One region of the Streptomyces sp. NPDC039462 genome, then DNA from elsewhere that is predicted to be linked to it. Evidence: riboswitches for the same ligand, from Rfam matches in the RefSeq annotation. Region 1 holds a riboswitch; the other holds the start of a gene.
What was found. A riboswitch is a leader RNA that binds a small molecule or an ion and turns the genes downstream of it on or off. The one in region 1 is predicted to bind glycine.

Region 1 (14,474 bases):
TGCGGCGCACACATAACCACCGGTGCAACCGGTGCGCAATAACTCGCGCAGAGATTGCAAGAAGCCGACCACAGACTGCGAAGAGTCGCTGCACGGCCGTGACGACTTCCGCCCTGCCTGTAGTCAACTCGACACTTCTCTGCAACTCTCCAACTTCTGAACGCGAAATCCTGCGCGTCGCGAGAGTGACGTCACGACTGTGAGGGAGTCGCACGAGCCATGAGACGCATCAGAGACGCCCACGGCGCGTCCCGGAGATCCCGCTGGTGGTGGCGGCCCTGCGCCGCCGCCCTCACGGCGACCCTGCTCCTGCTCGGCCTGCCCGCCCTGTCCGCCTCCGCGGCCGGCGGCCCCGACCTGGCCGCGGGCAAGCCGGCCAGGGCGAGCAGCGCCAAGTCGGCCCACACCGCCGCACAGGTCACCGACGGCGACCCGGGTTCGTACTGGGAGAGTGCGTCGTCCGACCTGCCGCAGTGGGTGCAGGTCGACCTCGGCCGCGCCACCCGGGTCGACGAGGTGGTCCTCAGGCTGCCGTCGGCCTGGGAGGCCCGCGAGCAGACCCTGTCCGTGCAGGGCAGCCCGGACGGCGACGGCTTCAGCACCCTCGCCGCGTCGGCCCCGCACACCTTCGCACCCGGCGCGGGCAACACGGTGACCGTCCGCTTCCCGGCCGCGCAGGCCCGCCACATACGGGTGCACATCACCGCCAACACCGGCTGGCCCGCCGCCCAGCTCGCCGAACTGCGGGTGCACGCGGCCGCCGACGCCTCCGTGAACCTCGCCCTGGGCAAGACCCTGAAGGCCGCGTCCCACACCCAGACCTACACCGCGGCCAACGCCAACGACGGCAACCGGTCCACCTACTGGGAGAGCGACAACGGCAGACTGCCCCAGTGGATCCAGGCCGACCTCGGCGCGTCCGTGAAGGTCGACGAGGTCGTGCTGCGGCTGCCCGACGGCTGGGGCGGCCGCAGTCAGACCCTGAAGATCCAGGGCAGCACGGACGGCACGGACTTCACCGACCTCACCGCGTCGAAGGAGTACGCCTTCACCGCGGCCTCGGAGCACTCCGCGACACTCACCCTCGACACCGTCACCACCCGCCACGTCCGCGTCCTGATCACCGCCAACACCGCGCAGCCCGCGGGCCAGCTGGCCGAGCTGGAGATCTACGGCCCTGCGGGCGGCGACACGAAGCCACCCACCGCGCCCACGAACCTCGCCCTCACCGAACCGGAGCCGGGCCGGATCAAGCTGACCTGGGACGCGGCCGACGACGACAAGAGCGTCACCGCGTACGACGTCTACGCGAACGGAGAGCTCCGCACCAGCGTCTCCGGTGACGTGCGGACGTACACGGACACGCAGCCGGCGAGCGCCACCGTCACCTACCACGTGCGCGCCCGCGACGCGGCGGGCAACACCTCCGCCAACAGCAACTCCGTCACCCGGAAAGGTGATTCGGGGGACACGCAGGCCCCGACCGCGCCCACGAACCTCACCCTCACCCAGCCCTCCAGCGGCGAGATCAAGCTGACCTGGGGCGCCTCGACCGACAACGTGAAGGTGACGGCGTACGACGTGTACGCCGACGGCAAGCTCCTGAAGTCCGTGGCCGGCGACGTGACCACGTACACCGACTCCCGGTCCGCGAGCGCCACGGTCACCTACTCGGTGCGGGCCCGCGACGCGGCGGGCAACGTCTCGGCGCACAGCGACACCGTCACCCGGCCGGGCGGCGGCAACACCGACCTGGCGCGGGGCAAGCCGATCACGGCGTCCTCAGTGATCCACACGTACGTCGCCGAGAACGCCAACGACGGGCAGACCTCCACCTACTGGGAGGGCGCCGCGGGCAGCTACCCCAACACGCTGACGGTGAAGCTCGGCGCCAATGCCGACGTCGACGCGGTGGTCGTCAAGCTGAACCCGGACGCCGCGTGGAGCCCGCGCACCCAGAAGATGCAGGTGCTCGGCCGCGAGCAGAAGGCCGCCGACTTCACCTCGCTGGTGGCGGAGAAGGAGTACTCCTTCAGCCCGTCCGGCAACCAGAACACGGTCACCGTGCCGGTCTCCGCCAAGGTCGCCGACGTGCGGCTGCGGTTCACCGCGAACAGCGGCGCCACGGCCGGACAGGTCGCCGAGTTCCAGGTCATGGGCACACCCGCGGCCAACCCGGACCTGGAGATCACCAAACTGTCGTACGCGCCCGAGGCGCCGACCGAGACCGACGGGCTGCGGCTGACCGCGACCGTGCGCAACCGCGGCAGCGAGGCCTCGACGGCCACCGACGCCACGTTCCGCCTCGGCGGCGACAAGGCGGGCACCGCCGCTGTGGGCGCGCTCGGCGCGGGCGAGTCGGTGACGGTGAGCGCCGACGCCGGAGTCCGGTCGGCGGGCTCCTACCCGTTCACCGCGGAGGTCGACACGAAGAACGAGGTGATCGAGCAGGACGAGGGCAACAACACCTCCACGAGCCCGAATCCGCTGGTGGTCAAGCCCGTCGACTCCTCGGACCTGGTGGCGTCACCCGTGAGCTGGACGCCGTCCGCGCCCGCCAAGGGCAAGGAGGTCACGTTCAGCGTCGCGATCAAGAACCAGGGCAGCAAGGCGTCCGCGCCCGGCGCACACGGCATCAAGCTGCTCGTGCAGGACGACAAGGGCACCACGGTGAAGACCCTGACCGGCGAGCACAACGGCACGATCGGCGCGGGCGACACCACGGCACCGGTCGAGCTCGGCACCTGGACGGCCGCCGAAGGCCGCCACACCATCAGGACGGTCATCGCCGACGACGCCAACGAACTGCCGGTCAAGCGCGAGAACAACACCAGTACCCGTCCGCTGTTCGTCGGCCGCGGCGCCGACATGCCCTACGACACCTACGAGGCCGAGGACGGCGTGCTCGCCGGCGGCGCGAAGACCGTCGGACCGAACCGCACCGTCGGCGACCTCGCGGGCGAGGCCTCCGGCCGCAGGGCCGTCACCCTGAACTCGACCGGCGAATCCGTGGAGTTCACCGCCAAGCAGGACACCAACACCCTGGTCACCCGCTTCTCCATCCCGGACGCACCGGGCGGTGGAGGCACCGAGGCGACCCTGAACCTCTACGTCGACGGCGTCTTCCGCAAGGCGATCGACCTCACCTCCAAGTACGCCTGGCTGTACGGCGACGAAGCCGCACCCGGCAACTCACCCGGCGCGGGCCCGGCCCGGCACATCTACGACGAGGCACACGTCATGCTCGGCGGGACGGTCAAGGCGGGCAGCAGGATCAAGCTGCAGAAGGACAACGCCAACACCTCCCGCTACGCCATCGACTTCGTCGACCTGGAACAGGTGGCGCCGAAGGCCAACCCCGACCCGGCCGCCTACGCCGTACCCGCCGGATTCACCCACCAGGACGTACAGAACGCCCTGGACAAGGTCCGCATGGACACCGGCGGAAAGCTGACGGGCGTCTATCTGCCACCCGGCGACTACGAGACCGGCAGCAAGTTCCAGGTCTACGGAAAGGCCGTGAAGGTGGTCGGCGCCGGGCCCTGGTACACCCGTTTCCACGCACCGAGGAACCAGGAGAACACCGACATCGGATTCCGTGCCGAGGCGAGCGCCAAGGGCTCATCCTTCGCGGGCTTCGCCTACTTCGGCAACTACACGACCCGCATCGACGGCCCCGGAAAGGTCTTCGACTTCCAGAACGTATCCGACATCACCATCGACGACATCTGGAACGAACACATGGTGTGCCTCTACTGGGGCGCCAACACGGACCGCATGACCATCAGGAACTCACGGATCCGCAATATGTTCGCCGACGGGATCAACATGACCAACGGCAGCACGGACAATCTGGTCGCGAACAACGAGGCACGGGCCACCGGTGACGACAGCTTCGCCCTCTTCTCGGCGATCGACGCCGGGGGAGCGGACATGAAGAACAACGTCTATGAGAACCTCACCTCGCTCCTGACCTGGCGCGCGGCGGGCGTCGCCGTCTACGGCGGCTACCACAACACCTTCCGGAACATCCGGATCGCCGACACCCTGGTCTACTCCGGAATCACCATCAGCTCCCTGGACTTCGGCTACCCGATGAACGGCTTCGGCACCGATCCGACCACCTTCGAGAACATCACCGTCGAGCGGGCGGGCGGCACCTTCTGGAAGGGACAGAACTTCCCCGCCATCTGGGCGTTCTCCGCGTCCAAGGTCTTCCAGGGAATCCGCGTGAACAACGTCGACATCATCGACCCGACGTACCACGGAGTGATGTTCCAGACGAAGTACTCCGGAGGGAAGCCCGAATTCCCGGTGAAGGACACCGTTTTCACGGACGTGTCCATCAAGGACGCACCGATCGGCATCTACGTCAACGAGATGCCGGAGCCCGGGCAGGGACCCGCCGTCGGTGAAGCCACCTTCGTCCGGCCCGAGTTCAGCGGCAACGGACAGAACGTCAAGAACGACACGTCGACGTTCACACTCACGCTGCAACCCTGACGTTCCCGAGGAGGCACACGCGTTGCACGGCTGTCCGGATTCCGGGCGGCCGTGCACGTTACCCGTTCTGAATACGTAACTGGCTTGCAGGCCTTGCGCTATTCTTGCGGCCATGACGCGACGACTTGCTCAAGTTGCGAAGAAGGTGGGGGTCAGCGAGGCGACGGTCAGCCGCGTCCTCAACGGCAAGCCCGGCGTCTCCGCCGCAACACGGCAGTCCGTGCTGACAGCGCTGGACGTCCTCGGCTACGAGCGGCCCACACAGCTGCGCGGCGAGCGCGCCCGGCTCGTCGGCCTCGTCCTGCCCGAGCTGCAGAACCCGATCTTCCCCGCGTTCGCCGAGGTCATCGGCGGCGCCCTCGCCCAGCAGGGGCTCACGCCCGTGCTGTGCACGCAGACCAGGGGCGGCGTCTCCGAGGCCGACTACGTGGAACTCCTGCTCCAGCAGCACGTCTCCGGCGTGGTCTTCGCCGGCGGTCTCTTCTCCGAGGCCGACGCGCCGCACGACCACTACCACCGGCTTGCGGAGCGGAACATCCCGGTCGTGCTCATCAACGCGTCGATCGACGGCCTCGACTTCCCCTGCGTCGCGTGCGACGACGCCATCGCCGTCGAACAGGCGTGGCGCCACCTCGCCTCGCTCGGACACGAGCGGATCGGCCTGGTGCTCGGCCCCGCCGACCACATGCCCTCGCGCCGCAAGCTCGAAGCCGCCCGTGGCGTGGCGGCGGCCGCGGGCACGGAGTTCGTCGAGGAGTTCGTCGAGCGGTCGATCTTCTCGCTGGAGGGCGGCCAGGCCGCGACCGCGCGCCTCCTGGAGCGGGGCGTCACCGGCATCGTGTGCGGCAGCGACCCGCTCGCCCTCGGCGCCATCAGGGCCGCCCGCCGACGGGGCCTCGCCGTCCCCGCCGACGTCTCCGTCGTCGGCTACGACGACTCGGCCTTCATGACCTGCACGGAGCCGCCCCTGTCGACCGTGCGCCAGCCCATCGAGGCGATGGGCCGCGCGGCGGTCGACCTGCTGTGCGCCCAGATCCGCGGGACCCAGACGCACCCCGGCGAGCTCCTCTTCGAGCCGGAACTCGTCGTGCGCGGCTCGACCGCGCAGCGCGTCAGCACTCGATGATGTTGACCGCCAGGCCGCCGCGGGCCGTCTCCTTGTACTTGACGGACATGTCGGCGCCCGTCTCCTTCATGGTCTTGATGACCTTGTCGAGGGAGACCTTGTGGGAGCCGTCGCCGCGCATCGCCATCTTCGCGGCGGTGACGGCCTTGACCGCCGCCATGCCGTTGCGCTCGATGCACGGGATCTGGACGAGGCCGCCGACCGGGTCGCAGGTCAGGCCGAGGTTGTGCTCCATGCCGATCTCGGCCGCGTTCTCGACCTTCTCCGGGGAGCCGCCGAGGACCTCGGCGAGCGCGCCCGCCGCCATCGAGCAGGCGGAGCCGACCTCACCCTGGCAGCCGACCTCGGCGCCGGAGATCGAGGCGTTCTCCTTGAAGAGCATGCCGATGGCGCCCGCGGCGAGCAGGAAGCGCACCACGCCGTCCTCGTCGGCTCCGGGGATGAAGTTCATGTAGTAGTGCAGGACGGCCGGGATGATGCCCGCGGCGCCGTTGGTGGGGGCGGTGACCACGCGGCCGCCCGCCGCGTTCTCCTCGTTCACCGCCATCGCGTAGAGCGTGATCCACTCCATGGCGCGGGCCTGCGGGTCGCCCTCGGCGCGCAGCTGACGGGCGGAGTTCGCGGCCCGGCGGCGGACCTTGAGGCCGCCCGGCAGGATGCCCTCGCGGGACATGCCGCGGGAGACGCAGGCCTGCATGACCCGCCAGATGTCGAGGAGCCCCTCGCGGATCTCCTCCTCCGTGCGCCAGGCCTTCTCGTTCTCCAGCATCATCGCGGAGATGGACAGGCCGGTCTCCTCGGCGAGCCGGAGCAGCTCGTCACCGGTGCGGAAGGGGTACTTCAAGACGGTGTCGTCCGGCACGATCGGGTTTTCGCCGGCGGCGCCCTCTTGATTGAGCACGGTCTCGTCGACGACGAAGCCGCCACCCACCGAGTAGTACGTCTTCTCCAGGACGAGGGCGCCCTCACGGTCGTACGCGAAGACCGTCATGCCGTTGGCGTGGTACGGCAGCGCCTTGCGGCGGTGCAGGATCAGGTCGTCGTCGAAGGTGAAGTCGATCTCGTGCATGCCGAGCAGGTTGAGGCGGCCGCTGCTCTTGATCTTCTCCACGCGGTCATCGGCCGTCTCCACGTCGACCGTGCGGGGCGACTCGCCCTCCAGGCCGAGCAGGACGGCCTTCGGGGTGCCGTGCCCGTGGCCGGTGGCGCCGAGCGAGCCGTACAGCTCCGCCCGTATCGCGGCGGTGTGGGCCATCAGGCCCTCGTTCTTGAGGCGGCTCGCGAACATGCGGGCGGCGCGCATCGGACCGACCGTGTGGGAGCTGGACGGGCCGATGCCGATCGAGAACAGGTCGAAGACCGAGATGGCCACGAGAACTCCAAAGGGTGGTTGGTAGACGCCGTTGTCTGCCGGGGTGGTGCAGAGAGCGGGGCGTGCGCCGGACATGAGCCGGGGCACCGCACTCACTGTGTTCACTTCCAGTGTGCGCGGTGCCCCGTCGTTTCGTACGAAGGAAAGCGTACGAAAATGCTACAGGTTGGGGTACAGCGGGTGCTTGTCGGCCAGAGCGGTCACCCGGGCCTTGAGGGCGTCCGCGTCGAAGCCGGGCTTGAGGGCCTCGGCGATGATGTCGGCGACCTCGCGGAAGTCCTCCTCCTGGAAGCCGCGCGTGGCGAGCGCCGGGGTGCCGATCCTGAGGCCCGAGGTGACCATCGGGGGCCGCGGGTCGTTCGGGACCGCGTTGCGGTTGACCGTGATGCCGACCTCGTGGAGGCGGTCCTCGGCCTGCTGGCCGTCGAGCTCGCTGTTGCGCAGGTCGACGAGGACCAGGTGCACGTCAGTGCCGCCGGACAGGACGTCGACGCCGACGGCCTTCGCGTCGTCCTGGACCAGGCGCTCGGCCAGGATGCGGGCGCCGTCCAGGGTGCGCTGCTGGCGCTCCTTGAACTCCTCCGAGGCGGCGACCTTGAAGGAGACGGCCTTGGCCGCGATCACGTGCTCCAGCGGGCCGCCCTGGAAGCCGGGGAAGACCGCGGAGTTCAGCTTCTTCGCGAAGTCCTTGTTGCGGGCCAGGATGATGCCGCCGCGCGGGCCGCCGAGCGTCTTGTGCGTGGTGGAGGTCACCACGTCCGCGTACGGCACCGGGTTCGGGTGCAGACCGGCGGCGACGAGCCCGGCGAAGTGCGCCATGTCGACCCACAGCTTCGCGCCGACCTCGTCGGCGATCCGGCGGAACTCGGCGAAGTCCAGGTGGCGCGGGTAGGCCGACCAGCCCGCGATGATCACCTTCGGGTTGTTCTCCTTGGCCAGGCGCTCGACCTCGGCCATGTCGATCAGACCGGCCTCGTCGACGTGGTAGGGGACCACGTTGAACTGCTTGCCGGAGAAGTTCAGGCGCATGCCGTGGGTGAGGTGGCCGCCGTGCGCCAGGTCGAGACCGAGGATCGTGTCGCCGGGCTGGGCGATCGCGAAGAGGGCGGCCTGGTTCGCGGAGGCGCCGGAGTGCGGCTGGACGTTGGCGTACTCGGCGCCGAACAGCTCCTTGAGCCGGTCGATCGCGATCTGCTCGGCGACGTCGACGTGCTCACAGCCGCCGTAGTAGCGGCGGCCGGGGTAGCCCTCGGCGTACTTGTTGGTGAGGACGGTGCCCTGGGCCTCCATGACGGCGACCGGAGCGAAGTTCTCCGAGGCGATCATTTCCAGGGTGGACTGCTGGCGGTGGAGCTCGGCGTCGACGGCGGCGGCGACGTCCGGGTCCAGCTCGTGGAGAGGGGTGTTCAGAAGCGACATCACACGATCCCTATCGGTATGGGTCAGCCGGCGGTGAAGGCGGTGTACTCATCGGCGGAGAGCAGGTCGTCCGGCTCGTCCGTGATGCGCACCTTGAACAGCCAACCGCCCTCGAACGGGGCGGAGTTGACCAGCGAGGGGTCGTCGACGACGTCCTGGTTGGCGGCGACGACCTCGCCGTTCACCGGGGAGTAGAGGTCGCTGACCGACTTGGTCGACTCCAGCTCGCCGCAGGACTCGCCCGCGACCACCGTGTCGCCGACCGCGGGGAGCTGGGCGAAGACGACGTCACCGAGCGCGTTCGCCGCGTGCTCCGTGATGCCGACCGTCGCCACGCCGTCCTCGGCGGCCGACAGCCACTCGTGCTCCTTGCTGTAACGCAGCTGCTGGGGGTTGCTCATGAGTCGAATTCTCCTGTACGCGGGTGGGTGCTGCGGAACGGGGACGATGTGCGGGGGGTCACTTCTGGCGCTTGTAGAACGGCAGGGCCACGACCTCGTACGGCTCATGCGTACCGCGGATGTCGACGCCGACACCCTGCGTGCCCGGGGCCGCGTGCTCGGCGTCGACGTACGCCATCGCGATCGGCTTGCCCAGCGTCGGGGACGGGGCGCCCGAGGTGACCTCGCCGATGACCTTGCCGTCGGCGACCACGGAGAAGCCCGCGCGCGGGACCCGGCGGCCCTCGGCGACCAGGCCGACCAGCTTGCGCGGCGGGGCGGTCTCGGCGCGCTCGGCGGCGGCGGCCAGGGCCGCGCGGCCCACGAAGGAGTCCGACTGCGACGTCTTCTCGAACTTGACCACCCGGCCGAGCCCGGCGTCGAACGGCGTCAGCTCGGCGGTCAGCTCGTGCCCGTACAGCGGCATGCCCGCCTCCAGGCGCAGCGTGTCGCGGCAGGAGAGGCCGGCGGGGACCATGCCGACGGGCGTGCCCGCCTCCATGAGCGCGTTCCACAGCTTCTCGGCGTCACCGGGGGAGACGAAGAGCTCGAAGCCGTCCTCGCCGGTGTAGCCCGTGCGGGCGATCAGCGCGGAGACGCCCGCGACGGTGCCCGGCAGACCCGCGTAGTACTTCAGGTTGTCCAGGTCGGCATCCGTGAGTGACTTCAGGATGCCGGGGGACTCGGGACCCTGGACGGCGAGGAGCGCGTACGCCTCGCGGTCGTCGCGTACCTCGGCGTCGAAGCCGTCGGCGCGGGCGGTCAGCGCGTCGAGCACGGTCTGCGCGTTGGAAGCGTTGGCGACGACCATGTACTCGGTCTCGCCGAGGCGGTAGACGATCAGGTCGTCCAGGATCCCGCCGTCCTCGGCGACGATCATCGTGTAGCGGGCACGGCCGACACCGACGGAGCCGATGTTGCCGACCAGCGCGAAGTTCAGGAAGTCCACGGCCGCCGGTCCTGTGACCGTGATCTCACCCATGTGGGAGAGGTCGAAGAGACCGGCCTTGGTGCGCACGGCGTTGTGCTCGTCGCGCTCGCTGGCGTACCGCAGCGGCATGTCCCAGCCCGCGAAGTCGGTCATGGTCGCGCCGAGCGCACGATGCACGGCATCGAGGGCGGTGAGACGGGGGGCAGTGCTCATGAAGGGAACTCCCAGGGCATGACGGGCGAGGTCGATCCTCCCCATCTGTCATCGGAACCTGAGAGGTTCGCCGAGCGTGTCCCGATATGTGAGACGCCCGGCTTGCACCTTGGGTGGGGCCACCGGGGCGGCCCGCTTTTCAGATGTGCCTCGCCCGCGCGGTACGGGGCCTGAGAGATTCAAGGGAGGGACTTGCTCCTTCGGCGCCCCGGGCACGCGTGCGTGCTGGCTCCGGGAACTCTCCCGCGCGGATTCAAACGGCCGGTATGGAGTTGGCGGGCACATCATTGCACGCGACCCCGGCCACGGGGAGCCGTGGCAGGACACGGATCGCACTGCCCGGAATGCTCTTGTGCCGCATTACCTTCTCTTTACACTTGCTGGGGAAAGCAGTACGTGACCGCTACGGGGAGGCCGATCACGGTGCGCAGCAGGACCAGTGTCTTTGCCACTACCACGGGAGTGGCGCTGCCGAAGCAGGCCGCCACCCCCGCCGCGGAGAGCTGCGGCCCGCTCCCCGTGGCCGTCGTCCGGGACCTGCGGCAGCGGGCCGGCCACAGCCCCCGCCGCCTCACCTTCGGCGAGGGCGACCTCGTCGTCGTCTCCGGGCTGCCCGGTGGCGGAAAGTCGACGCTGATGCGGCAGGCCGTCACGGGCCCGCGCATCGACTCCCAGGACACCCGCGACCGCTGGGCCCGCCGCATGCCCCGCCTGCTGCCGTACGCGGTCTACCGCCCCCTGGTCCGCCTCGCGCACTACGCGGGCCTGCGCCGCACCCTGCGCACCGGCGCCGGCGTCGTCGTGCACGACTGCGGGACCCAGGCCTGGGTGCGCCGCTGGCTCGCCCGCGAGGCCGCCCGCCGCGGCTCCGCCCTGCACCTGCTGCTGCTCGACGTCCCGGTGGACACGGCGCTCCAGGGCCAGCGCGAGCGCGGCAGAGGCGTCTCGCGGTACGCGTTCACGCGGCACCGCAGGACGGTCGGCCGCCTCGTCGGCGCCACCGAGCGCGGCGACCTGCCGCGCGGCTGCCACTCCGCGGTGCTGCTCGACCGGGATGCGGCGCAGGCGCTGCGGGCGATCGCCTTCGACCGGTGAGCCCACCGGCGCTAGGGTTCGAGCCGCAGGCAGAGCGGTCGCGAGCAGGGGTTGGACAGATGGACTTTCCGGCGCAGGCACATGCCCATCCGTACGGCGGATGGCCGGGCAACGAACTGGAGGAGGTCCTCGCCGCCTCCCTCGGCGCCGACGCGTCGGCGGGCGGCCGGATCGTCGAGGTGCTCGGCCGCAGCCAGATCTGGATCCCGCTGCCGAACGGCGGGGGCCCCGACAGCGGCACCCTGGACCTGCCGACCCTGGAGATCGACGGCCAGGCGTACGTCCCCGTCTTCAGCTCCGAACAGCAGTTCCGGCAGGCCCTCGGCGACGCGGCCGACCGGATGGGCCGCACCGTGGCGCCCGCCGTGGAGTTCGCCCGCGGCCTCCCGCCGCAGCTGGGCATCGCGCTGAACCCGGACGGCACCGTCGGCGTCCCGCTGCCGCCGCCCGCCGTGGCCGAGCTCTGCCGGGCCGGCCGCACCCCGCTGGACGGGCCCACGACCGGCGGCCGGGTGCGTCTCTACGAACCGGACTGGCAGCACGACCCGGTGGACTTCCTCGCCGCGGCGGGCCGCGAGTTCGAGGCGACCGGCGTGGTGCTCACCGCGCGCCGCTGCCTGGCCGACATCGAGACGGACGCCCCGGTCCTCTTCGTCGGCGTCGAGCTGTCCACCTGGGACGGCAACGCCCGCGAGCTCCCCATGGAGGCCCTCGGCCGTGCCCTCGGCCAGGTGCCGGCCCCGTGGCCGGTGAACCTCGTGCTGCTCGACGTGGCGCAGGACCCGGTGGGCGACTGGCTGCGTGCGCAGGTGCGGCCGTTCTACCACCGCATCGCCGCTTAAGCTGGTTGCATTCTCTGGGTCTTCCCGGCTCTTCCTTGGGGCCACCGAGTTCGTCACGAAGGAGCGGTTACGGGTGAGTGCGTCGGGCACGGCCGGGCAGTTGGAGCAGTTGCTGCGCCAGGTGACGCCGGGGCGTTACGACGCGTACGAGGCACTGCTGCGCGCCCTCGCCGCCGACCAGGTGTGGATGCTGCTCTGGCACGGCCAGGCCGGCTCCCCCGACGCCCAGTACGGGAACATGGAGGTGGAGGGGATCGGCTATGCCCCCTGTGTGACCTCCGCCCAGGAGCTCTCCGCCAGTGGCTGGAACCGCAGCTATGAAGTGGTGCGCGGCACCGACATCGCCCGCACCCTCTATCCCGACCACTACGGCCTCTGGCTCAACCCGCACGCGCCCGGCGGCGGCGTCGGCGTCCCCTGGCTCGACCTGCGCCGCATCGCCACCGGCCTCGACCTGCTGCCCGCGGGACCGCTCCGGCTCACCGAGCCGAGCATCGAGATCCCCCAGTTCTACGCTTTGTTGACGCAGAACGCGCACCGCACCCCGGCGGTGCGCTCGCTGCGCCGCGCCTGGGTGCAGCCCGCGCTGGGGGCGCCCTATCTGGCCATCGGCCTGGACGTGTACGACACGTCGCCGCCGTCGGTCGACGCGGTGCGGGCGATGATGCAGCAGTCCATCCCCGCCGTCCCCGAGGGCCTGCCCGTCTCGACCGTCGCGATGTCCGACGACTACGACCCGGTCGCGATGTGGCTGCGCGCCAACGCCCGCCCGTTCTACGACCGCGAGGCGCAGGCGGCCCCGGCCCAGGCCGGCGGTTACGGCTACCCCGCGCAGTACTGAGCGGCGTGAACCGGCCACCGGGCAGCCCCTGAGCAGTCCCGGCGCGGCCACCGAGCAGCCACGACCGGCGCGATGTCCGTTCTGGTGCCGGTGGGAGCCTATGGGCTCCCGTGGTGCCTTGCACCCCAACTGCCCCGTGTTCGCCCCTCGTTCACCCGCGTCCGGATAACGGAACACCCCGATCAGCATCACGGTTGCGCATCCTTTCCCCGTCAAGTCTGGTAACAGATCGCGACGTGGATGAAGACTCCCGCTCCAGGGGCCTTCGCCCCCTGTGTACGACGGACTGATCACGTCGCTACAGCGGCAAGTGCGGGCCGGTCACCACCGGTTGAGAGGGGTCCCTGCCACGATGACGGCACCATTGCATGACACACCTGCGGACGCGGACCCGACCGAGGACGTCGCCCCCGCAGTTGATGCAGGGGTGAAAAAGGTCGAGGGTCGGTCCCTCAAGCAGATCGCCTGGAACCGCCTGAAGCGGGACAAGGTCGCCCTGGCCGGCGGCATCACGGTGCTGTTCCTGGTGCTCGTCGCCATCTTCGCGCCCCTGATCGTGAGCCTGCTGGGCCATCCGCCCAACGACTTCCACCAGGAGGAGCTCGACGAGCTGACCAACCTCCCCAAGGGCGCGCTCGGCGGTGTCAGCGGCGACTTCCTCTTCGGCGTCGAGCCCAACAAGGGCCGCGACATCTTCAGCCGGATCGTCTACGGAGCACGCATCTCGCTGCTCGTGGCCTTCCTGGCGGCCGTGGTCGCCGTCGCCCTCGGCACCCTCTTCGGCATCATCGCCGGCTACTTCGGCGGCTGGGTCGACGCCCTGATCAGCCGCGTGATGGACGTACTGCTCTCGTTCCCGCAGCTGCTCTTCATCATCTCGCTGGTCTCGGTCCTGCCGGACGACCTGCTCGGTCTCACCGGCAGCGGGGTGCGCGTCGGCATCCTCGTGCTGGTCATCGGCTTCTTCGGCTGGCCCTACGTCGGCCGGATCGTGCGCGGTCAGACGCTCTCGCTCCGTGAGCGCGAGTACGTGGAGGCGGCCCGCAGCCTCGGCGGCGGACGGCGCCACATCCTGTTCCGCGAACTGCTGCCCAACCTGGTCGCCCCCATCACCGTCTACGCGACGCTGATGATCCCGACCAACATCCTCACGGAGGCGGCCCTGAGCTTCCTCGGCGCCGGTGTGAAGCCGCCGACGGCCTCCTGGGGCGGCATGCTGCGGGACGCGCTCGAGACGTACGAGCACGACCCGATGTTCATGGTCTTCCCGGGCGTCACGATCTTCATCACCGTGCTGGCCTTCAACCTCTTCGGCGACGGGCTGCGGGACGCGCTCGACCCGAAGGGGACGCGCTAGCAGCGCCCAACCGGCTTGCCCCTGCCGCATGTCAGGTGGCTCTAACCATGGTTCTCCGGCAGCACATGGCCAGGGACCGCGAATCTCGGAGGTTACGAGAAAATGCCCACAGTTTCCTCGAAACGACGGCTCACCAGCGGTGCGGCCCTCGTCGTCGCGGCGCTGGTGACCACCACGGCGTGCGGCGGCGGTGACGGTGGCGACGGCGACTCGAAGGGTGCCGGCTACAACGCCGCGCTCGACAAGGTCGCCAACCCGTCCAAGAAGAAGGGGGGGACGCTGAAGATGGTCGGCAAGCAGGACCTCGACTCGGCCGACCCCCAGCGCGCCTACTA
Region 2 (14,474 bases), on a different contig from region 1:
TCTTCGAGAGCACGCGACGTCGTGGCGCCCGGGATGTCCGCGAGCGCCTGCGTCAGCCGACGGCGTGCGGCTGGTTCCGTGGCGCCATGGGTCACGCGGTCGACGAGCCCGGTGGCGATCCGGTCCGCCAGCGCGGGATCGCTCGCCAGCACGCTCAGCGCGTCGGCCGCGTCGACGTCGCTCACCCCGCTGACGTCACCCACCCCACCGACATCGCTCGCCCCTCCGCCGTCGCTCCCCGCCCCGACGAGGTGCGCCTCACCCTCGACGTACACCTCGCCGCCGATCAGATCGATGAGCGTCGGAATTGCGTCGGCCTCCCCGCGCGCCCCGAGCGCCAGAGCCGCGCACCCGCGGACCACCAGGTCGGGGTGGGCGAGGGCATCCCGCAGCAGCGCGATCGCCGCCTCACCGTCCCCCAGCGCGGCGACGGCCTGGACGGCGCGCTTGCGCACCGCGGCGACCGGCGAGTCCAGCCCTTCCGCCAACAGCGCCAACGCGCTACCGCCCCCCGCTTCACCATTGCCCTCTCCCTCACCACCGCCCGCACCACTGCCCTCGCCCCCTCCCCCGCCCGACTGCGCCAAAGCCCACCGAAGCGCCCCGGCGACATTCGGATCCGCCTCGTTCAGCACCGCCTCGACCAGCGCTTCCACCGGCACCGGGGCCTCCTCGACCGACGACAGGGCCGCGCGCTGACGCGCCCCCGCGCTCTTCGACCCCAGCCCCTGGAGCAGAGCGACGACCTGGAGGACGTCCTCCCAGCCCGCGGGCTCCGCGGCACCGATCCGCCGGAGGCGCGTGAGCAGCTCCATCTCACGAGCGATGCGTTCCCGCGTCTGGCGGACGAGGTCGTCGACGAGCTCCGCGGGCGTGAAGCCGGGATCGTCGAGCGCGCGCCCGACCTCACGCAGGGACAGCCCCAGCGACCGGAGGCTCTCGATATGGAAGATCCGCCGGATGTCGTCCTCGGAGTACTCCCGGTAGCCGCCGCCGGTGCGCCCCGTCGGCCGCACCAGACCGAGCGAGTCGTAGTGCCTGAGCATGCGGGCGCTCACCCCGGACCGTCGTGCCACATCACCGATCAACACGGACTAAGACTCCTCCTGACCACCTGCGCCGAGGACCACGACGCGCTTGGCCTCCTCGATCGCGAACTCGAATCCGGCCTCCGGGTCGCGCAGCAACCGCTCCGTGGCGATCGCGTGCTGACGTACGCGCGGGTCGGCATCCGTCGCCGCGGCGCGCAGGACCGGCACGATCACCTCGCCGAGCGCGATCAGCGCCCGGCTGAGGCTCAACTGCGTCTCACGCCCGCCGCGCCCGAGCTGCGTCGCCAATACGCCGGCCAGCTCCGCCTCTTCCCCCTCGGGTACGAGCACGACCGCCGCCCGCCAGGCGCTCCGCGCCACCTCGTCGTCGGCGTCGGCCAGCAGGGCCCGGGTGATCGCCGGCCACGCCTGCCGGTCCGCGATCTTGGACAGCGTGTGCAGCGCCTGACTTCGCGCCTGCGCGCCCTCCGTACGGAGTTCGGCGACGAGCCGAGGGACCGTTACTCCTGCCGGCTGGCGGGTGAGCGCCCACGTGAGCATTTCCCGCACGTAGAACTCGGGCTCGATCGCGCACCGCTCGACGAGCCGGTCGACGAACCGGGGGTCCGGAGCCGTGCCGACCGCCAGCGCCGCCTGCAGCCGCACCGACGGGTTGCCGTTCTCCAGTCCCCGGACAGCTCGTGCCGTGTCCGTGTCACCCTTCGGCTTCGTGCCCTCTTCCGACATGGTCATGGGGACCACCTCCTCGGCAGAAGTGAAGGCCTTGTCACCGTGTCAAGGTCAAACGAACCCAGCTGGGGTGGGCTGCAAGGGCTGGCCCACACCCCACCCCCCTCAGGCCAATCACTCCTCAAAACCAGGCCAGGCACCCCGAATTGGCCTTACCGACGACACTCCGCAGCCCTCTACCGTGATGCCCATGCCTACTTCCGACACCGCATCCCGCGCCCACTCCCACGCCCCCCACCGCATCCGCGTGGTCGACGCCTTCACCGACCGCCCCTTCGCCGGCAACCCGGCCGGCGTTTTGCTCCTCGACGCCTTCCCCGACGACACCTGGCTGCAGCACGTGGCCAGGGAGGTCAACCACGCCGAGACCGCCTTCGCCCACCCGCTGCCCGCGGGCGGCGACGCCGACTGGGCGCTCCGCTGGTTCACACCCGCCACCGAAGTCGACCTCTGCGGCCATGCCACTTTGGCCACGGCCCACGTCCTGCACACCACGGGTGTGGCCTCCGGCACCGTCCGCTTCGCCACCCGCAGCGGCGTCCTCACCTCGACCGCGCACGAGGACGGCTCGCTCACCCTCGACTTCCCGACCGCCCCGCTCACCGCGACCGAGCTCCCCGACGGCATCGCCGAGGCGCTGGGCGCCGAGCCGCTCGCCGCGTACGACACGGGCCGGAACGTCGGCGACCTGCTGGTCGAGCTCGCCGACGAGAAGACGGTCAGGTCGCTCACCCCCGACCACAAGGCCCTCGTCCGCCACTCCGAGCGCGGCATCATCGCCACCGCCCGGGCCGAGGACCCCTCCGGCGGCTACGACTTCGTCTCCCGCGGCTTCTTCCCGCGCGTCGGCATCGACGAGGACCCGGTGACGGGCAGCGCCCACACCGCCCTCGCCCCCTTCTGGTCCGAGCGGCTCGGCCGCACCGAACTGACCGGGCTTCAGGCCTCGGCCCGCAGCGGCCTGGTCCGTACCCGGCTCCGCGGCGAGCGCACCCTCCTGACCGGCCACGCGGTCACGGTCATCGAGGGCGACCTCTTCGCCTGACGCCGCCCCCACGCCGACACCAGGTGCTGCCTACGAAGGCGTGGGCAGCCACCCCACCTTCCCCGCCAGCAGCGCGTAGCCGACGAACGCGCCGATGTCGAGCAGCGAGTGGGCCACGACCAGCGGCCCGACTCGGCCCCACCTGCGGTAGAGCAGCACGAAGACCACCCCCATCGCGAGGTTCCCGAGGAAGCCGCCGATGCCCTGGTACAGGTGGTACGAGCCCCGCAGCACCGAACTGCCCATCAGCGCGGCCATCGGCGTCCACCCCAATTGGCCGAGCCTGCGCAGCAGGTAGCCGACGACGATGACTTCCTCGAGGACCGCGTTCTGCACCGCGGACAGGACGAGGACGGGGTACTTCCACCACACGTCCGGCAATGCCTCGGGGACGACGGTGAGGTTGAAGCCGAGCCCGCGGGCCGCGAGGTAGAAGGCGATCCCCGTGCTGCCGATCACCGCGGCGATCGCGGCGCCGCGCCCCAGGTCCGGCCAGGGCCTCGTCCGGTCGAAACCGATCGTCCGCAGCGCCGCCTTCTCCCGCAGCAGGAAGTGCGCGACCAGCGCGACCGGCACCAACGCGGTCGTGATGCCGAACAGTTGCCACGCGAGATCGAGCCACGGCCGGCCAGGCGCCGCCGACGCGTTCATCGTGGCCGCCTGGTCCTTCAGGCCGCCCGGTCTGGTGACCGAGCCCACGAAGCTGATCAGCGCGGACACACCGCTGGCCCCGAGCGAGACGGCCAGGACGAGCAGCGTCTCGTCCCGCAGGATCCGCCGCGAAGGTCCGTCCGCCGGAATAGAACCGGCCATCGGCCCCGGCTCCGCTTGCACTTCCGCCTCCAGTTGAGTAATCCCGCCTCATCCCCATCTTCGTCCCGCTAGGGTCTCGAAAGAAGTTACGAAGACCGTGCGCGACAGGCCGAGGGGGACGGACGCCGGTTGTGGGCGTACAGCCCCCTCTTTCCTTGCCACATCGTTCAAGGAGGGGCACCACCGCCATGGGACGTCACAGCTTGCCCGATGAGCGCGGGACGGCAGCGGCCGACCCCCGGCCGCGTGCGCGCGGCCGCGCGGTCGCCATCGCCACGGCGCTCGTCCTCGTGGTCGCGGGCGGCGCGGCGGCGGCGGTCCGCGGCGGACTGCTCTCCTTCGGCGGCGCCTGCGGCGACGACGCGGTACGCCTCGATGTCGTCGCCGCACCCGATGTGACCCCCGCCCTGCGCGAGGCCGCCGACCTCGCCCGCGAGAAGGAGATCACCTCGGACGGGCACTGCATCGACGTGCGGGTCACCGCACGCGACTCGTACCAGGTCGCGGCCGAACTCCGCGCGGGCAAGGGCGATCCGGAGTACGACGTGTGGGTGCCCGATTCCGACGTGTGGGTGCAGCGCGTCGGTCTGGGCGCCAAACAGACCAAGATCGCGCCCGCGGGCAACATAGCCTCCTCGCCCGTCGGCATCGGCATGATCCCGTCCGCCGCCGCATCGCTGGGCTGGCCCGAGAAGACGTACGACTGGCCGCGGTTGACGGCGGCCGCCATGAAGGGCGACAAGCTGCGCCTCGGCGCCGCCGACCCCGCACGCAGCGCGACCGGCCTGCTCGCCCTCGCCAAGCTGGGCGCCTCCGCGAAGAAGCACGGCGGCGAGGAAGGCGACACCAGGGCCGCCGCCATGGCGAAAGCCCTGGCGACCCGCACGACCGACAGCGACGGCCAACTGCTGGACACTCTGGCCCGCGACGGCTCGGGAGCCGAGCAGGGAAACCCGCGCCGCAACCAGGCGCTGATCCTCTCCGAGCAGGCCGCGTACGCGCACAACGCCTCGGCGGGCGAGGAGAACAGCCTCGACCTGTTCTACCCCGAGGACGGTTCGCCCCGGCTCGACTACCCGTACACGCTTGTCGAGGACGACCGCATGTCCACCGACACGAGCCGTGCCGCCCTGCGCTTCATGACGATGTTCAGTGACGACGACGGCCGCCGCATCCTGGCCGAGCACGGTTTCCGGACCGACCCCGGCCGGCCGTCGGACAAGCTGGTCGCCGCCGCCGGCGGCCGCACCCCGCAGCCCTACGCGGACGAGGCCACGGATCCGCCCTCGGACAAGCAGCTCCAGGAGACCCTGGGCATGTGGACGATCACGGTGCAGAGCGCCCGCCTGAGCACGGTCGTCGACGCCTCGGAGTCCATGCGGCAGCTCGTCCCCGGCCGCGGCCAGTCCCGCATGGAGGTCACCAAGGCCGCACTCCTGCGGGCCCTGGCGGGCTTCACCGACGAGGACGAGATCGGCCTGTGGGAGTTCGCCACCCGCCTCGACGGCAGCCGTGACTACCGCGCACTGCAGCCGACCCGGCGCCTGGGCGAGCGCGAGGGCAGCGTCACCCACCGCGACAAGCTGTCCGCGGCCTTTTCCGCCCTGCAGCCCGTGCCGGGCGGTGCCACCGGTCTGTACGACACGACGCTCGCCGCCTACAAGGAAGCCCGGTCGACGTACGCGCGCGACAAGTTCAACGCCCTCGTGATCCTGACGGACGGCGCCAACCAGGACCCGGGCAGCATCTCGCGCGGCTCCCTCATCGCCCGCCTCGAGGAACTCGCCGATCCCGGGCGGCCGGTGCCGATCATCGCCATCGCCGTCGGCCCGGACGCGGACAAGGACGAGGTCCAGCAGATCGCCGCGGCGACCGGCGGCTCCGGCCACCAGGTGGACGACCCGACGCAGATCCACGCGGTCATCCTCAAGGCGATCATGGAGGCGGGCAGCAACCGGGGCTGACACCCCGTGCCCCTGCCGGTCCGGCGGCCCGGTCAGCTCAGCGGTACCGCCGGTTCCCTGAGCCCCACCGGCCACGTGTGCACCGGCTCACCCTCATGCATCAGTCGGCAGTACCGCTTGGTGGTCGCGGCCAGCGCTTCCTCCCTGGCCAGCCCGCTCTCCAAAGCCTTGTGATACGTCGTCGCCTGCCACGACGCGCCGTTGACCCGTCGCCGGCACCGCTCCTCGATCACCCCGAGGTACAGATCCCGGTCGGCGGCCTCCACGCCCCACGCGTCGAGCCCCGCGGCCGCGAGCGGCAGCAACTCCTCGCGTACGAGCCGGACGGCCGCCACCTCGACGAGTCCGCCGAGCCTGCCGCGCCGCGGCCACTGCAACGTGGCGTCGATGCCGTGGCGGCACGCGACGTCGAAGTTGTGGGCCGCGGCCTCGAAGGGCAGCCGGGACCACACGGGCCGCGCCTCCTCGGCGAGCGCCCGCACGAGCCCGTAGTAGAAGGCGGCGTTGGCGATGACGTCGGTGATGGTGGGGCCCGCGGGCAGCACCCGGTTCTCCACCCGCAGGTGCGGGACGCCGTCGGCGATGCCGTACACCGGGCGGTTCCAGCGGTACACGGTGCCGTTGTGCAGGACGAGTTCGCCGAGGCGCGGCACACCACCCGCGTCGAGGACGCCCAGCGGGTCCTCCTCCTCCATCAGGGGCAGCAGCGCGGGGAAGTACCGCAGGTTCTCCTCGAAGAGCTCCAGCGGCCCGGTGATCCACCGCTCCCCGAACCAGGTGCGCGGCCGCACGCCCTGGACCTGCAGCTCGGGCGACCGTGTGTCGGTGGACTGCAGGAACAGCGGCGGCCGGGACTCGCGCCACAGTTCACGGCCGAACAGGAACGGCGCGTTGGCGCCGACGGCGACCTGGGCCGCGGCGATCGCCTGCGCCGCGTTCCACACATCGGCGAACCGGCCGGGCGTGACCTGTAGGTGCAACTGCACGGAGGTGCACGCCGCTTCGGGCGCGATCGACGCGGAGGTGCAGGTCAGCCGCTCCACACCCTGGATGTCGAGGGTGAAGTGCTCACCGCGCGCCGCCACGATCTGATCGTTCAGGAGGGCGTAGCGGTCGACGTCCGAGAGGTTCCCCGATACCAGGTCGGCGCGGTCCAGCGTCGGCAGAATACCGATCATGACAATGCCGGCGTCGAGCTCGTTCGCTTTCCTGTGGGCGTAGTTGAGGCCGGTGCGCAGCTCTTCGGCGAGCCGGTCGAGAACGCGTCCGCCGAGCCGGTGCGGGGCAATGTTCACTTCCAGATTGAACATTCCGAGTTCCGTCTGGAAATCCCGGCTCGCGATGCGCTCAAGAACCTGCGCATTCAACATCCTCGGCAGCCCGTCGGGCCCGGCGAGATTCAGCTCGATCTCCATGCCCATCAGATTCTTGGGCCGATCGAATCGCTGTTCCTCCAACAAACGCTCCAGCCCCGCCAGGCACTCTCGGAGCTTGCCTCGGAAGTCGTTCCGGTCGGCCAGGTCGAACGTGCCCGCCACGACCTTCTCCCCCATCGAAGCGTCCCTCCTCGATCGGGCAGCCATGGGTCCGGCCGCTGTGTACGAGGGATGATGCCCAGGCAATGTGATCGATAACGCCCCGGGCGGGGCCACCGGCCGGTACGCTCGGCACAGCAGGGGTCCGGCACATTCACCAGGCATGCGGCACGGTGAAGATTCCCTTCCGATGCGCCTGGTCAAAAGCACCGGCAGAAATCGGCCGACCGCGTTTTCGGAGAAATCCGAGGTCATGCGGGTCGATCCCCCTGCGAAATCGGGAGAAAGGCCTCACAAGGACGGCTCATTAAGGCCTTGCCCGCAATATACGGAGCGCCTAGATGAAACACTGCTCGAACACGTCTCGTATAAACTGCGCAATCTAGGCAGAGAGTTGGCGCTCGCGGCACCGGCCCCCGCCCCTCTGGCCCAGAGCTGACAGCGCCGTCACGCACCTGCCCCCGCTCCACTGTGCCTGTCGAATGAGAGAGGCGACCCACCATGCCGCTGCATGTCCCCCCGGCTCCAGCGCCCGCCCTGCGCAGCGTCCTCGCGGCACTCGGTTCCCCCACCGCCGTACGCGAGGCCCGCACGCCGTCCCTGCGTACCGCACAGGGACCGGCGAGCCCCGAACTCCCTCTGCCCGTCCACGTGTTGGACCGCATCACGCCCGAGAGCACCTCGCCCACCCGGCTCGCCGGCTGGCGCTTCCTCATCCGCTGCGGCGAGCGCGCCGTCGCCGCGGCCGACACGATGCTGACTCCGGACGGCTGGGCGTTCTCGCACTTCTTCGAAGGGCCGTACATCGCCTCCACCGAACGGGCCCTGCGGCACGCCGAGGCCATGCCGATGCCCTGCCAGCCGCGGCTGCTCTCCGTGCCCGAGCTCTACATGCTCACGCTCTGGCTGCACCGGGACTGCACGGACGACGGCGCCGAGGGCCCCCTCGCCGCCACCGACCTGCTGGTGCCGCTGGCGCCCGCCCCGCCCGGCATCGCGGCCCACCGCCCGCACCGCGTCGCCGAGCTGCTGCCGATGCTCAACCACCGTCTGACACCGGCACCGCTGCTGAGCTCACCCGCCTGACAGCACCTCTTCCGCTTCCTGTGCCCCGCCGCCCCCGCCGCGGGGCACAGCGCTGCCCACCCAGGTGGACTAGCCCGGTCAGGCCACCCCGAACCACCCGAAGAGACGGGGAAGTTGGACTGAACCGTCCGGCCGGGTGATACGTCATTAAGCAGTAGGAGCCGCTGCGGCAAAATCCCTGCGGATTGACGCCCGGAGGGCAACACTGGGATCGGACCGACTACAAACGGGGGGCGGTTATGAACACCGCATCGAGCCACAGGACCGACGTCACAGCCATCTCATCGCAGCGAAAGAACCCTTCCATGTGCCAGCACCAACCCGCGTGCCCGACAGCCGACTCAGCCGACCGGGAAGCCGCGCTCCTCATGGCGAGCCACCCGGAGCAGGGCTGGAGCCTGCTGTGCAACGGCGTCCTGCTCTTCGAGGACACCGGTGAGCTGCTGCCGGACGGCCAGATCATCGCCCCGCACCGACCGCTGGGCACCGACCAGGTCATGACAGCCGCCTGAGCACCGACGGCACATCCGCGCGACCGCACCACACCGCACGTCCGCAGCAGCGCACCACCGCACCACCGAACAGAAGCGGGGCCGGCCCGGAGAGAACTCTCCGAACCGGCCCCACCGCATGCCCGCCCCACTTGGGCGCGGATATCAGTCCTCGTACGCATCCAGCGGCGGGCAGGAGCAGACCAGGTTCCGGTCGCCGTACGCCTGGTCGATACGGCGCACCGGCGGCCAGTACTTGTCCGCGGCGACGACCCCGGCCGGGAAGACGGCCTCCTCACGGCTGTAGCCGTGCTCCCACTCGCCGCTGAGCGCGGCGGCGGTGTGCGGGGCGTTCCGCAGCGGGTTGTCGTCGGCGGCCCACTCGCCGGAGCCGACCTTCTCGATCTCCCGGCGAATGGCGATCATCGCCTCGCAGAACCGGTCGATCTCGGCCAGGTCCTCGCTCTCCGTCGGCTCGATCATCAGGGTTCCGGCGACCGGGAACGACATGGTGGGCGCGTGGAAGCCGTAGTCGATGAGCCGCTTCGCGATGTCGTCGACGCTGACCCCGGTCGCCTTGCTGAGCGGCCGCAGGTCCACGATGCACTCGTGCGCGACCAGGCCGGCCGGACCGGTGTAGAGCACCGGGTAGTGCGGCTCGAGGCGCTTGGCGATGTAGTTGGCGGAGAGCACGGCGACCTGGGTGGCTCGCTTGAGGCCCTCGCCGCCCATGAGGCGCACGTACGACCAGGAGATCGGCAGGATTCCGGCGGAGCCCCAGGGCGCCGCGGAGATCGGACCGACGCCGGTCTCGGGACCGGCCGCGGGCTGCAGCGGGTGGTTGGGCAGGTACGGCGCGAGGTGCTCGCGCACACCGACCGGACCCACGCCGGGACCGCCGCCGCCGTGCGGGATGCAGAAGGTCTTGTGCAGGTTCAGGTGCGAGACGTCGCCGCCGAAGTGGCCCGGCTTGGCGAGCCCCACCAGGGCGTTGAGGTTGGCCCCGTCGACGTACACCTGACCGCCGGCCTCGTGCACCTCCGCGCAGATGTCGGTCACGTGCTCCTCGAAGACACCGTGCGTCGAGGGGTACGTGATCATCAGTACGGCCAGCTCGTCGCGGTGCTTCTCGATCTTGGCGCGCAGGTCCGCTATGTCGACCTCGCCGTCGTCGGCGGTCTTCACGACGACGACCTTCATGCCGGCCATGACGGCGCTCGCGGCGTTCGTGCCGTGGGCGGAGGACGGGATGAGGCAGACGGTGCGCTGCTCGTCGCCGTTGGCCCGGTGGTAGCCGCGGACCGCGAGCAGCCCGGCGAGCTCGCCCTGCGAACCGGCGTTGGGCTGCAGGGAGACCTTGTCGTACCCGGTCACCTCGGCGAGCCGCTCCTCCAGCTCACGGATGAGCGTGAGGTAGCCCTGGGCCTGCTGGGCGGGCGCGAAGGGGTGCAGCTGGCCGAACTCGGGCCAGGTGACGGGCTCCATCTCCGTGGTCGCGTTGAGCTTCATGGTGCAGGAGCCCAGCGGGATCATGCCGCGGTCGAGCGCGTAGTCACGGTCGGCGAGCTTGCGCAGGTAGCGCAGCATTGACGTCTCGGAGCGGTACTGGTGAAAGACCGGGTGCGTCAGGTAGTCGTCGCCGCGCAGCAGGCCCTCGGGCAGCGTGTCAGCGACGGCGGCGTCGAGCGCCTCGACATCGGCGTCGACGCCGAAGGCGCCCCACACCGCGCTGAGCTGCCGGCGCGTGGTCGTCTCGTCGCAGGACAGGGAGACGTGGTCGGCGTCGACGAGGTGGATGTTGACGCCGGCCTCGCGGGCGGCGGCCACCAGCTGCTCGGCCTTGCCGGGCGCCCGCACCGTGAGCGTGTCGAAGTAGGCGCCGTGGACGACTTCGTAGCCGCCCCCGGTGAGGCCGGCGGCGAGCAGCGTCGCGTAGCGGTGGGTGCGCCGCGCGATCGACTTCAGGCCGTCGGGCCCGTGGTAGACGGCGTACATTCCGGCCATGACGGCGAGCAGCACCTGAGCGGTACAGATGTTGCTGGTGGCCTTCTCGCGGCGGATGTGCTGCTCACGGGTCTGCAGCGCGAGGCGGTAGGCCTTGTTGCCGTCGGCGTCGACGGAGACGCCGACGAGCCGCCCGGGCAGGCTGCGCGCGAACTTCTCGCGGACCGCCATGTAACCGGCGTGCGGCCCGCCGAAGCCCATCGGCACACCGAAGCGCTGCGTCGTGCCCACGGCGATGTCGGCGCCGAGCTCGCCGGGCGAGGTGAGCAGCGTCAGGGCGAGCAGGTCGGCGGCGATGGTGACGACTGCGCCGAGCTCGTGCGCCTGGTCGATGAGCGGCTTGATGTCGCGGACGGCACCCGAGGCGCCCGGGTACTGGACGAGTACGCCGACGACGCCGCGCTCGGCGACCTCGGCGGGCAGGCCGTCGCTCAGGTCGGTGACGACGACCTCGACACCGGTGGGCTCGGCGCGGGTCTGGATGACGGCGATGGTCTGCGGCAGGGCGTCGGCGTCGACGACGAACACGCCGTCCTTGACCTTGCCCATGCGACGCGAGAGGGCCATGGCCTCGGCGGCGGCGGTGCCCTCGTCGAGCAGCGAGGCTCCGGAGGTGGGCAGGCCGGTCAGCTCGGCGACCATGGTCTGGAAGTTGAGCAGCGCCTCGAGGCGGCCCTGCGAGATCTCGGGCTGGTACGGCGTGTAGGCCGTGTACCAGGCCGGGTTCTCCATCACGTTCCGCAGGATGACCGGCGGCGTGAAGGTGCCGTAGTACCCGAGTCCGATCATGGAGTCGAGGACCTGGTTCCGGTCGGCGAGGGAGCGCAGCTCGGCCAGCACCTCGGCCTCGGAGCGCGCGCCGGGCAGATTCAGCGCTTCGGCGTTCTTGATCACATCCGGCACCGCGGCGGCCGTCAGCTCGTCGAGCGAGCCGTACCCGACCTGGGCGAGCATCTTCGCCCGCGCTTCCGCATCGGGCCCTATGTGCCGCTGCTCGAAGGGGATGCCCTGCTCAAGCTCCGAGAGCGGGGTGCGATGGGTGGCAGTCATTGCGGAGGCCTCCTGGTCTGCACGACCTGCGAGGGGTACCACGGCGCGGGTACCCGGACGGCCTCCCCCTCTGTCATCTCAACCTGAGAGCTTCACAGACCGGTCCGTTTCGACAGATCTGCTTTCACCGTCGGTGAGGAAGGGTTCCGAACGTGCCCGCCCGACGCCCGCCCTGCTTTCCAGAGTGACCTCGTCCGTGCGGTACGGGTGCCTGAGAGATTCCGGGGAGGATTTGCTCCTTCGGCGCCTCCGGGATCACGTCCCGGAGAGCTCTCCCGCACGGGGTCAGCAGCCAAGCGCCAGCCTACCAGCGAGGACCCCGGCCGTTCCCTCGAGTGGCCACCTGCCCCGAAGTGCTCTTTCGTAGTGACTACGAATGATTAAAGATGAGTTACGCCCGTTTTCGACGAGCCGCGACCAGCTGGAGGGCCCGTGCAGACCGATATCGATCCGCGCAACCTGATCGGCCGCAAGGCGTTCGACCGGAACGGGACCAAGATCGGCACGATCGACGAGGTCTACCTCGACGACGCCACGGGCGCCCCGGAGTGGGCCGCCATACGCACCGGCCTGTTCAGCCGCGACGCCTTCGTCCCGCTGGAGCCGAGCGAGCTGGCCGAGGACGGCACCCTGCACATTCCCTTCGACCGCGCCCTGATCAAGGACGCCCCGGACTTCGGGGTGGGCCGCCACCTCTCCCCCGAGCAGGAGCTCCAGCTCTACCACCACTACGGCCTCGACACGACGCCACCGGGCGCCCCGCCGCCCCCGCCACCGCCCGACCAGGACTTCGGCCGCATCGCCGGCACAGAGGCCCCCTGACCCACTGGCCCGCGGCCCGACCCGGCACCCGGCCTCACCCCGGGCCCTCCACCGCCACCCGAGCCGCCCCCGACACTCCTTCGAGCCCCGCTTCAGCCACCCTCTCGCCCCGCTGCACCGTCCTGACCAACGGCAGCGGCTCCGCGGGCTCCAGGTCCGGGTCGTCCGTCCGGAACGTCCGCACCCGCCCCGGTGGCGAGTCCGGCGTCTCGAAGCGCACCGTCACCCGGCCGAGACCGCTCCCCTGCACCCAGCCGTGCCCGTACTCGGCATGCCGCACGTCGTGTCCGGCCGCCCACCGCCGCTCGGCAGGCACCACCGGCTCCTCGGCCCGCTCCCGCTCCGGATCACCCGCGGCCGCCTCCGCGGCCGCCGTCCCGCCGGCTTCCTCCGTCGCAGCCCCTTCGGCACCGGCCAGAGCCGCCTCGGCCGCCTGGGCCTGCGCGAAGAGATCCTCCTGCGTGTAGTCCGCGAGCCCCGTGACGCCCACGCCGAGCAGCCGCACCCCTCCCGTGGTGTCCACGGACTCAAGCAGCCGCGCGGCGGCCTCCCGCACCACTCCCGGGTCGTCCGTGGGCCCGCGCAGCGTCTCGGACCGCGTCAGCGTCGAGAAGTCGAACCGCCGCACCTTGAGCACGATGGTCCGCCCCGAGTGCCCGGCCGCCCGCAGCCGCTGCACACACCGCTCCGCGAGCCGCCCGACCTCCGTCCTGACCCGCACCCGGTCGTGGATGTCCACGTCGTACGTGTCCTCGACGCTGACCGATTTCGTGTCCCGCTCGGCCACCACGGGCCGCTCGTCGTGCGCGAGCGCCATCGCATACAGCGAGCCGCCGTGGGCCTTCCCCAGCAGTCGTACGAGCTCGTCCTCACCGGCCTCCGCGAGCTCCTCGACCGTCGTGATCCCGGCCCGCCGCAAATGGTCGCCCGTAGCAGGCCCCACCCCGGGCAACGTCCGCACGGACATCGGCCCCAGCAGGGCGCGCTCCGTCCCCGGGGTGATCAGCACGAGACCGTTCGGCTTGGCCTCTTCCGAGGCGATCTTCGCCAGCATCTTGGAGACGGCGAGCCCCACCGACCCGGCGAGCCCCGTCACCGCCCTGATGTCCGCCCGCAGCCGCTCCCCCACGGCCCTGGCCGACTCCGCGTCGTCGGCGACGCCGCCGGCCTCCAGGTCCACGAAGGCCTCGTCCAGGCTGAGCGGCTCCACCAGCGGCGACAGCTCCCGCAGGAGGCCCATCACCTGCTCGCTGATCTCGCGGTACAGCCCGAAGCGGGGCACGAGATACGCGGCGTTCGGCGCCAGTCTGCGCGCCTGCCCCATGGGCATCGCCGAGTGCACTCCGAACCGCCGCGCTTCGTAGGAAGCGGTCGCCACGACACCCCGCGGCCCGAGCCCGCCCACGATCACGGCTTTGCCCCGCAGGCTGGGCTTCGCGGCCTGTTCCGCGGACGCGTAGAAGGCATCCATGTCCAGATGCAGGATCGTCGGGGCGCTTCTCACATCTCCGATGCTGCCTTACGCCACTGACAACGCGGCCTCAGACCGCCTTGTTGCGCCGTCTGGCCAGCTCATCGGCCGGATTGTGCCCGATGAGCGTCTCCCCGGTGTCGATGCGCTCGCCGTGCAGCTGGGACAGCGCGGCCTCGACGTCCCGCCAGACGACCCCCACGGCGATCCCGAAGACCCCCTGCCCGCCCTGGAGCAGCTCGTGGACCTCGCTGGAGGACGTGCACTCATAGACCGTGGCGCCGTCGCTCATCAGCGTCATCCGCTCCAGGTCGCGGAATCCGCGCTCCCGCAGATGCTGCACCGTCGTGCGGATGTTCTGCAGCGAGACCCCGGTGTCGAGGAACCGCTTCACGATCTTCAGGACGACGAC

Region 2: it holds a riboswitch for glycine, as region 1 does, so the genes downstream of both, gcvP (aminomethyl-transferring glycine dehydrogenase) here and gcvT (glycine cleavage system aminomethyltransferase GcvT) in region 1, are expected to answer to the same signal.

The regions. Positions count from the first base shown of each region.
Region 1 covers NZ_JBVKAO010000002.1:288,805-303,278, reverse strand. Annotated here, with positions in the region: gene ACZ7LU_RS12120 (discoidin domain-containing protein) at 220-4,503, shown strand; gene ACZ7LU_RS12115 (LacI family DNA-binding transcriptional regulator) at 4,616-5,629, shown strand; gene ACZ7LU_RS12110 (L-serine ammonia-lyase) at 5,616-7,001, opposite strand; gene glyA (serine hydroxymethyltransferase) at 7,161-8,420, opposite strand; gene gcvH (glycine cleavage system protein GcvH) at 8,444-8,821, opposite strand; gene gcvT (glycine cleavage system aminomethyltransferase GcvT) at 8,880-10,004, opposite strand; glycine riboswitch at 10,040-10,153, opposite strand; glycine riboswitch at 10,154-10,260, opposite strand; gene ACZ7LU_RS12090 (AAA family ATPase) at 10,422-11,099, shown strand; gene ACZ7LU_RS12085 (enhanced serine sensitivity protein SseB) at 11,159-11,941, shown strand; gene ACZ7LU_RS12080 (enhanced serine sensitivity protein SseB C-terminal domain-containing protein) at 12,015-12,782, shown strand; gene ACZ7LU_RS12075 (ABC transporter permease) at 13,135-14,139, shown strand; gene ACZ7LU_RS12070 (ABC transporter substrate-binding protein) at 14,242-14,474, shown strand, end outside.
Region 2 covers NZ_JBVKAO010000003.1:8,455-22,928, reverse strand. Annotated here, with positions in the region: gene ACZ7LU_RS17195 (MerR family transcriptional regulator) at 1-1,091, opposite strand, end outside; gene ACZ7LU_RS17190 (HEAT repeat domain-containing protein) at 1,095-1,784, opposite strand; gene ACZ7LU_RS17185 (PhzF family phenazine biosynthesis protein) at 1,972-2,826, shown strand; gene ACZ7LU_RS17180 (CPBP family intramembrane glutamic endopeptidase) at 2,857-3,660, opposite strand; gene ACZ7LU_RS17175 (substrate-binding and VWA domain-containing protein) at 3,828-5,603, shown strand; gene ACZ7LU_RS17170 (glutamate-cysteine ligase family protein) at 5,636-7,156, opposite strand; gene ACZ7LU_RS17165 (hypothetical protein) at 7,640-8,224, shown strand; gene ACZ7LU_RS17160 (DUF5999 family protein) at 8,530-8,736, shown strand; gene gcvP (aminomethyl-transferring glycine dehydrogenase) at 8,881-11,769, opposite strand; glycine riboswitch at 11,959-12,057, opposite strand; gene ACZ7LU_RS17150 (PRC-barrel domain-containing protein) at 12,202-12,591, shown strand; gene ACZ7LU_RS17145 (DNA polymerase IV) at 12,626-14,095, opposite strand; gene ACZ7LU_RS17140 (MerR family transcriptional regulator) at 14,133-14,474, opposite strand, start outside.